Regions from separate parts of the Micromonospora sp. NPDC047753 genome, predicted to be linked through region 2. Evidence: riboswitches for the same ligand, from Rfam matches in the RefSeq annotation. Region 2 holds a riboswitch; the other holds the start of a gene.

Region 1 (3,974 bases), on a different contig from region 2:
GGTCAGGCCGGTGTTGTTCGGCGAGTTGTTGACCGGTGCGGCGCAGTCGAACTTCGGGCCGCTCGGACCGGACGGGAACGTGTAGTCGTTGTACGCCTCGTTCGTGCCCGTGCAGTACGGCCAGCCGTAGTTGCCCGGGGTGACGATGTTCCACTCGACCAGACCGCGGGGGCCACGGTTCGGGTTGTCGGTGTTGGCGTCCGGCCCGTAGTCGCCGACGTACAGCGTGTTGGTCTTCGGGTCGGTGCCGATCCGGAACGGGTTGCGGAAGCCCATCGCGTAGATCTCGGGACGGGTCTTCTCGGTGCCCGCCGGGAAGAGGTTGCCCGTCGGGACCGTGTACGTGCCGTCGTCCTCCGGGTGGATCCGGATCACCTTGCCGCGCAGGTCGTTGGTGTTCGCGGAGGTGCGCTGCGCGTCGTAGTCCTGGCGGCCCGCCCGCTCGTCGAGCGGCGAGTACGAGTTCGACTCGAACGGGTTGGTGTTGTCACCGGTGGCCAGGTAGAGGTTGCCGTCGCCGTCGAAGGTCATGCTGCCGCCGGCGTGGCAGCAGGTGTTGCGCTGGGTGTCGACCCGGAGCACCTGCTTCTCGCTGGCCAGGCTGATGGTGTCGCCGGTGACCGTGAAGCGGGACAGCAGGTTGCGGGTGACCCCGTCGTTCGGGGCGTAGTACAGGTACACCCAGTTGTTAGTGGCGAAGTCCGGGTCGAGCCGGATGCCGATGAGGCCGTCCTCGTTGCCGGTGAAGACGTCCAGGTCGACGGCGGTGACGGTGTTGCCGGTGTCCGGCTTCACGATCTGCACGCGACCGTCACGCTCGATGTAGAAGACCCGCCCGTCGGGGGCGATGTCCAGCTCCATCGGGTTGCTGGTGTTGCTGTCCAGCGTGACCTTCTCGAAGTTCGAGGTCTTCGAGGCGCCGCAGTCGGCGTTCTCGACGCCGGCCGCGGTGCGGATGCCGCCGAGCAGGTGGGACAGGAACTCGGGCTCGGCGTACGACTCCCGGGTGTGCCCCAAACCGGTGTACCAGGAGCGGCCACCGTCGTAGTCCTGACACCAGGCGACCGGGTGGTCCGCACCCATCGCACCGGCGCCGGGGGTGTAGCTCTTCTCGTCCAGGCTGGCCAGCACGTGCACGTCCGGCCGGGGGTTGCTCTGGTAGTTGTACCACTCGTCGAACCGGGACCACCGGTCCGGCAACCCGGCCGTGGACGGGTGGGCGTGGTCCTCCACCTTGACGGTGGCCGTCTGGTTCTGCGGGTGGTTGGCGAAGTACGCGCCGACCAGGTCGCCGTACCAGGCCCAGCTGTACTCGGTGTCCGACGCGGCGTGGATGCCGACGTAGCCGCCGCCGGCCTTCACGTAGCGCTCGAACGCCGCCTGCTGGTCGGCGTTGAGCACGTCACCGGTGGTGGAGAGCCAGATCACCGCCTTGTACTTCGCCAGGTTGGCGTCGTTGAATGCTGCGCCGTCCTCGGAGTTGTCCACTGTGAATCCGTTGGCGGCGCCGAGCTGCTGGATGGCGGCGATGCCGGTGGGGATCGAGTCGTGCCGGAAGCCGGCGGTCTTGGAGAAGATCAGGACGGAGAAGGGATCGGCCGCGGCCTTTGGCGCCTTCGGCACCACCTGGCTGACCGGGGCTGCGGCTTTCGCATCCCGTGGGGGAACCTGGGCGGCCGCCTGCGCGGGCGCGCCGAACAGGGTGGTCGAGGCCATGGCCAGGGAGATCAGGGTTGCGGTGATTGGTACGCGGGCACGACGAGAACGGGACACGCCGCCTCCTGTGTCGTAGTGACAGAGCTCGCGGGAGTCGGCTCGCCGAAGGCCGTCCCTGATGGAGCCGGTGGTCACACCGTGCCAAGGTGCCCCCACCGACATTTTGTCGAATCGCTGAACAAATTAATTCGGCTGGCTCGATGTCGGGCAAGATGCGGACGGGTAACGGTTCTGCAACGGGGGGCGACATTCCGAACAGGACCGTATGAAGTGCCCCATTGGATCTCACTCGTTTTGACGCGCCGGCCCGGCCGGCCACCGCCGACCCCGCGCCTTGGCAGGCCGACGGATCTGTCGTACGGTGACACGCAAGTAACCCACGGGAGCCCGGTGTACCGGGCTGAGAGGGGGGCTGACAGCCCCCGACCGTCGAACCTGATCCGGATAATGCCGGCGCAGGGAGGAGCGTTGCCGTGCCGTCCCTGGGGCGATTGCATCTCATCACCGACACCCGACCCGGTCGCGACCCACTCGCCGTGGTCCGCGCCGCCCTCACCGTGGCCCATGCCGACCTGGTGGTGCAGGTGCGGGTCGAGGATTCCGCCACCGACCGCGAGGCGTACGAGCTGACCGGGCGGGTGTTGGCGCTCTGCGCGCCGTACCGGGCGACCTGCCTGGTCAACGACCGGTTGCACGTGGCGCTGGCGTTCGGCGCGGCAGGTGGGCACGTCGGCGCCGACGACCTGCCGGTCGCCGCCGCCCGCCGGGTGCTCGGCCCCACCGGTGTGCTGGGCGCCACCGCTCGCGCACCGGGCCCGGCGGCCGAGGCCGTCGCGGCGGGCGCCAGTTACCTGGGCGTCGGTCCGTGTCACGCCACCAGCACCAAGACCGGCCTGCCGGACCCCATCGGGCCCGCCGGAGTACGCGCCGTCGTCGACGCCGTCGACGTTCCGGTCATCGCGATCGGCGGAGTGACCGCGGCCCGGGTGCCGGCCCTGCGGGCCGCCGGGGCGTACGGGGTGGCGGTGGTCGGCGCCGTTTCCTCCGCCGCCGACCCGGCACGGGCAACCGCCGAGCTGATCGAGGCCCTGACGTGCTGACCGGCCGGTCCCCGTCACCGCCGTCGAGCGACCGGGTCCGGCCGGACGTGGCAGTGGTGGGGGCGGGGCCGATCGGGCTGGCCATCGCCTGGCGTTGCGCCGCTCGCGGGCTGCGGGTGGTGGTGCACGACCCGGTGCCCGGTTCGGGGGCGTCGGCGGTGGCCGCCGGCATGCTCTCCCCGGTCGCCGAGGCGTACTTCGGTGAGCGGCAGCTGACCGGGTTGCTCTTGGCATCCGCTGCCCGCTGGCCGGGGTTCGCCGCCGAGTTGACCGAGACGACCGGGGTCGAGATCGGCTATCGGACCGAGGGCACCCTGATGGTCGGGCTCACCGGCGACGACCTGGCCGAGGCGCGCCGGCTGTGGGCGTACCAGCAGGGGTTGGGCCTGCCCGTGACGCCGCTGCGCCCCAGCGAGCTGCGCGACAGTGAACCGGCGCTCGCCCCACGGGTGCGCGGTGGCGCGCTCGCGCCCACCGACCATCAGGTCGACCCCCGGCTGCTGGTGCCGGCGCTGCGCACGGCCGCGCAGCGGGCCGGCGCGGTGCTCGTGCCGCAGCAGGTCCGGGAACTGTCCGATGTGGACGCGACGGTCACCGTTGTCGCCGCCGGCTGCGGGGCCACAGCGCTCACCGGCCTGCCCGTGCGGCCGGTGAAGGGTCAGATCCTCCGGCTCCGCGCGCCCGACGGCGTCGCGCCGGGCTTCCGGCACGTGATCCGGGGGTACGCCGACGGCGAGCACGTCTACCTGGTGCCCCGCGCCGACGGCGAGGTGGTGCTCGGCGCGACGGTCGAGGAGCGCTCGGACACCACTGTCACCGCCGGTGCTGTGCAACGGCTGCTGCGCGCCGGGGTCGACCTGCTGCCCGAGCTGGCCGAGTACGACATGGTCGAGGCGGTCGCCGGGCTGCGCCCGGGCACCCCGGACAACGCGCCGATCCTCGGGCCGCTGCCCGACCGACCGGACGTCCTGGTCGCCACCGGGCACCACCGGCACGGCATCGTGCTCACCCCGATCACCGCTGACCTGATCGCCGACCTGGTCCTGGGCGGCGTACCCGACCCGATGCTCGCGCCCTTCCGGGCCGACCGCTTCTTCGGCGGTGCCACGGTGGCCGCGTCCTGCCGACCTGAACCGAGTGTGGAGGGGGACCTGTGGA
Region 2 (3,974 bases):
GCGATCGGCCGGTCCAGCACGAAGTCGGTGATCAGCAGCACCGCGCTGACCATCGCGATCAGCATGAAGGCGAGGCCACCGGTCGCCATCCGGTGCGCGAAACGGACCAGTTCCGGTTTACGCCCCTGCCGGAACAGCGCCCGGTGGAACGCCACCGGCGAGATGATCATCGCGGTGGCGGCGGCCGCCGCGAGCAACGCCACGATGTAGACGTCACGCTGGAACTCAGTGGTCTCGGTGAACCCGTTACTGAACGGCAGGGTGAGCAGGAAGGCGAAGAGGATCTGCACGCCGGTCTGGGCGACCCGCAACTCCTGCAGCAGGTCGGCGAAGTTGCGCTGCCAGCGCTGCTTCTCGGTCTCCTTGGACACGCGCTACCTCCGGTGAGACGCTACTGCCGGCGGTCCCGCCCGCCGGCAGCAACGCCAATGCCCCACCCGGCCGAGCGCGAAACAAGTTCACGACACCTGCCGTTCATCTCGGCGACGCACGTCGGCCGCCGTCGGCGTCAGGACCCGCGTCGGATCCGGCCCGCGTAGCGCGCTTCCAGCTCGTTGTTGTGCGCGTCGCCGTCCGGGATGTTCGCCGACAGGTAGACCGGGGGCCGCTCCCCCGCCGCCAGCAACCGCGCCACCACCTCCACTGTCACCTGCTGCGCCAGCAGCGCCGCGGTGATCGAGGAGACCGCGCCGACCGCGCCACCGCCCGGCAGGGGCAGCGTCGCGTCGCCGTACGGCGCGCCGTTGTCGAGCACCACGTCGGCGAGGTCGCTCAGCTTGCGACCGGACGGGTGCCGGGAGGCCATCTGGCCGGAGTGCCGCGCCGAGGTGATCGCCACCAGCCCGTGGCCGTGCTCCTTCACCAGCGTGGCGAACTCCACCATCGCGCCGTTGACGCCGGAGTTCGAGGCGAGCACGAAGACATCGGTGGGGCGCACCGGGGCCAGCTCGTAGAGGCGGTGCGCGACGGCCGGGTCCCGTTCCAGCAGCGGACCCAGCCGGTCGGCCGGTTCGCCGCCGAGCAGCACCAGGTCGCGTAGCGCGATCCGGTTGGTCGGCACCAGACCGCCCGCCCGTCCGGCGATCTCCATGGCGAGGGCCTCCGAGTGCCCGGTGCCGAACGCGTGCACCACGCCGTCGGCTCGGACGGCCTCGGCGATCAGGTCGGCGGCCCGCCCCACCGCCTCCCGCTGACTGGCGGCCACCCGGCCGATCGTCTCGGTCACCACGGCCAGGTAGTCCTCGGCACTCACCGTCATACGTCCTCCGTCGTTCGATTGCGGGCCAGCAGCCCGTTGGTGTCCACTGCTGCTCAGGCCGTCCCGCGCTCAGGCCGTCCCGCCGGCTCGGGCCAGGATCGCCTCGGCGAGCGGGGCCGGCGCCGCGTCCGGGATCCAGTGACTCACCCCGGGCAGCTGCACGAAGCGGTAGTCGCCGGTGACGTTCTCCGCGCACGCCTCGGCGGCGGTCCGGCCGATGGCGACGTCCCGGTCACTCCAGACGTACGTGGTGGGCACCGCGACCGGGCCGACGCCGGCCAGGTCGGCGCGGGACATCGCCCGGTACCAGTTCAACGCGGCCGTCAGCGCACCCGGCTCACGCATCGGGTCGGCGTACCGGTTCACCCGGGACGTGTCGCCCACCCCGCCGAGCATCTTGCGCAGCGCGGTGGCGTGCCACGCCAGCAGGACCTTCTCCGCCTTGTCCGGCTTACGGAACAGGGCGATGTACGACGAGCGGGCCTTCTGTTGGGCGTCGGTGCTCAGGGCGTGCGCCATGGCCGCCGGATGCGGTACGGACACGGCGGTCAGCGTGTGGACCCGCTCGGGATGCCGGGCGGCAACCGCCCAGGCCACGATCGCACCCCAGTCGTGGCCGACCAGGTGCACGGCGTCCAGCCCGAGCGCGTCGAGCACCGCCACCACGTCGGTGACGAGTTCCGGAATCCGGTAGTCGGCCACCACCGTGGGCCGGGCGCCGGGTGAGTAACCGCGCTGGTCCAGCGCGTACGTGCGCAGCCCGCCCGCGTGCAGCGCCGGCACCACGTCGTCCCACTCGCCGCTGTGCTGGGGGAAACCGTGCAGCAGCAGGACGGGTACGCCGTCCGTCGGACCGCCGACGGTCACCTCGAACGTGAAGCCTCGCGCGTCAACCCGCATGATCGGAAGCGTACCCAGACGACGGTCGGCCGCTCGCTCCCGCAGGTCAGGCGGATGCCCTGCTGGGCCCGCGCCCCTGGTCGGTGTTAGCGTCAGCGAGACAACTTCATATCCGACAGGGGAGCGCACAGCGCTGAGAGTGCGGGCACGCCCGCAGACCCTCGAACCTGATCTGGGTAATGCCAGCGCAGGGAGTTCGGTCGACCTCCAGCCGCGCCGCAGTCCGGTGCCACCGGACGCGGCGTGCGTCTTCTCCTGGTTCGCACTCACGAACTGGGAGCAACACATGACATCCACCACTGACACACACCGTTGGCGCACCATCGACATCGTGGTCGCCTCGGTGATCGCGGTCGCCTTCGGCGTCATCTTCTGGGCCTGGGGCCTGGTCTGGAGCGCCACCGAGGGCGCGTTCGCCTTCTTCCCGCCGGCGCAGACGCTGCTCTACGGCGTCTGGCTGATGCCGGCGGTGATCGGTGGGCTGGTCATCCGCAAGCCCGGCGCCGCGCTCTACTGCGAGACCGTGGCCGCGGTCCTGTCCGCGCTGCTGGGCAGCCAGTGGGCCGGCACTGTCATTCCGCAGGGCATCGTGCAGGGCATCGGCGCCGAGCTGGCCTTCGCCGCCTTCCGGTACCGGTCGTTCCGCCTGCCGACCGCGGTGTTCGCGGGCGCGCTGACCGGCCTCAGCGCCGCGCTGTTCGACTTCTTCGTCTGGAACGTCGACTACGCGCTGACTGACTACCGCATCCCGTACGCGCTGCTCACCATCGTCAGCGCCACAGTGATCGCCGGCCTGGGCGGTTGGCTGCTGACGAACGCCCTGGCCAACACCGGCGTCCTGGACCGCTTCCCGGCAGGCCGAAACCGAGCCCTGATCTAAACCCCACCAACTCGCGTCGATCATGAGGTTGACGGGCGGATGGATCTCCACAACCACCGTCAACCTCATGATCGACCGTGCAGGGTGGAGCGGGGGCGCGCGGCTGGAGGGGGTGGTTCGGTGGGCGGGGTACTGCTGCGGGGGTTCGGGTGGCGCCACGCTGGCCGGCGCGCCTGGGCCGTGCGGGGAGTTGACCTGCGGGTTGAGGCTGGGGAACGGGTTCTGCTTCTCGGGCCCTCCGGGGCCGGCAAGAGCACCTTGCTCAGCGCCCTGGCGGGACTGCTGCCCGAGGACTCCGGCGAGCAGGAGGGCACCGTCGAGATCGACGGGCTCGACCCCCGCAAGGGGCGGGAACGGGTCGGCATCGTCTTCCAGGACCCGGAGACCCAACTGGTGATGGCGCGCTGCGGCGACGACGTCGCGTTCGGGCTGGAGAACCGGGGAGTACCAGCCGACGAGATCTGGCCCCGGGTGGACGAGGCCCTGCACCGGGTCGGCTTCCCGTACTCCCGGGACCGCCACACCGCCGCGCTCTCCGGCGGCGAGCAGCAACGCCTCGCCCTGGCCGGCGCGCTGGCCCTGCGCCCCGCCCTGCTGCTGCTCGACGAGCCGACGGCCAACCTCGACCCGGCCGGGGCCGAGCTGGTCCGGCACGCGGTGACCGGCGCGCTGGACGCCGACACCACGCTGATCCTGGTCGAGCACCGGGTCGCCGAGGCACTGCCGCTTGTCGACCGGGTGGTCGTCCTGGAACCGGGTGGCGGCGTCCGCGCGGACGGCCCGCCCGAGGCGGTCTTCGCCGCCCACGGCGCCGCCCTGGCCGCCGAGGGGGTCTGGGTGCCCGGTCACCCCATCGCGCCCCGACCGGCCACCGCCAGCCCCGGGGAGCTGTTGCTCACCGCCGACCGGCTCGGCCTGCCGCCCCGGCTGGGCCCC

The links. Region 2 has a riboswitch for thiamine pyrophosphate ahead of ABZ749_RS10720 (ECF transporter S component). Riboswitches for the same ligand answer to the same signal wherever they lie in the genome.
Region 1: linked by a shared signal. The riboswitch ahead of thiE (thiamine phosphate synthase) and the one ahead of ABZ749_RS10720 (ECF transporter S component) in region 2 are both predicted to bind thiamine pyrophosphate.

What each region holds. Positions count from the first base shown of each region.
Region 1 covers NZ_JBEYSL010000027.1:11,076-15,049, forward strand. Annotated here, with positions in the region: gene ABZ749_RS04345 (ThuA domain-containing protein) at 1-1,773, opposite strand, end outside; TPP riboswitch at 2,086-2,195, shown strand; gene thiE (thiamine phosphate synthase) at 2,190-2,816, shown strand; gene thiO (glycine oxidase ThiO) at 2,813-3,974, shown strand, end outside; gene thiS (sulfur carrier protein ThiS) at 3,970-3,974, shown strand, end outside.
Region 2 covers NZ_JBEYSL010000089.1:1,710-5,683, reverse strand. Annotated here, with positions in the region: gene ABZ749_RS10735 (DUF6328 family protein) at 1-371, opposite strand, end outside; gene ABZ749_RS10730 (SIS domain-containing protein) at 509-1,258, opposite strand; gene ABZ749_RS10725 (alpha/beta fold hydrolase) at 1,328-2,158, opposite strand; TPP riboswitch at 2,266-2,370, shown strand; gene ABZ749_RS10720 (ECF transporter S component) at 2,445-3,038, shown strand; gene ABZ749_RS10715 (ABC transporter ATP-binding protein) at 3,159-3,974, shown strand, end outside.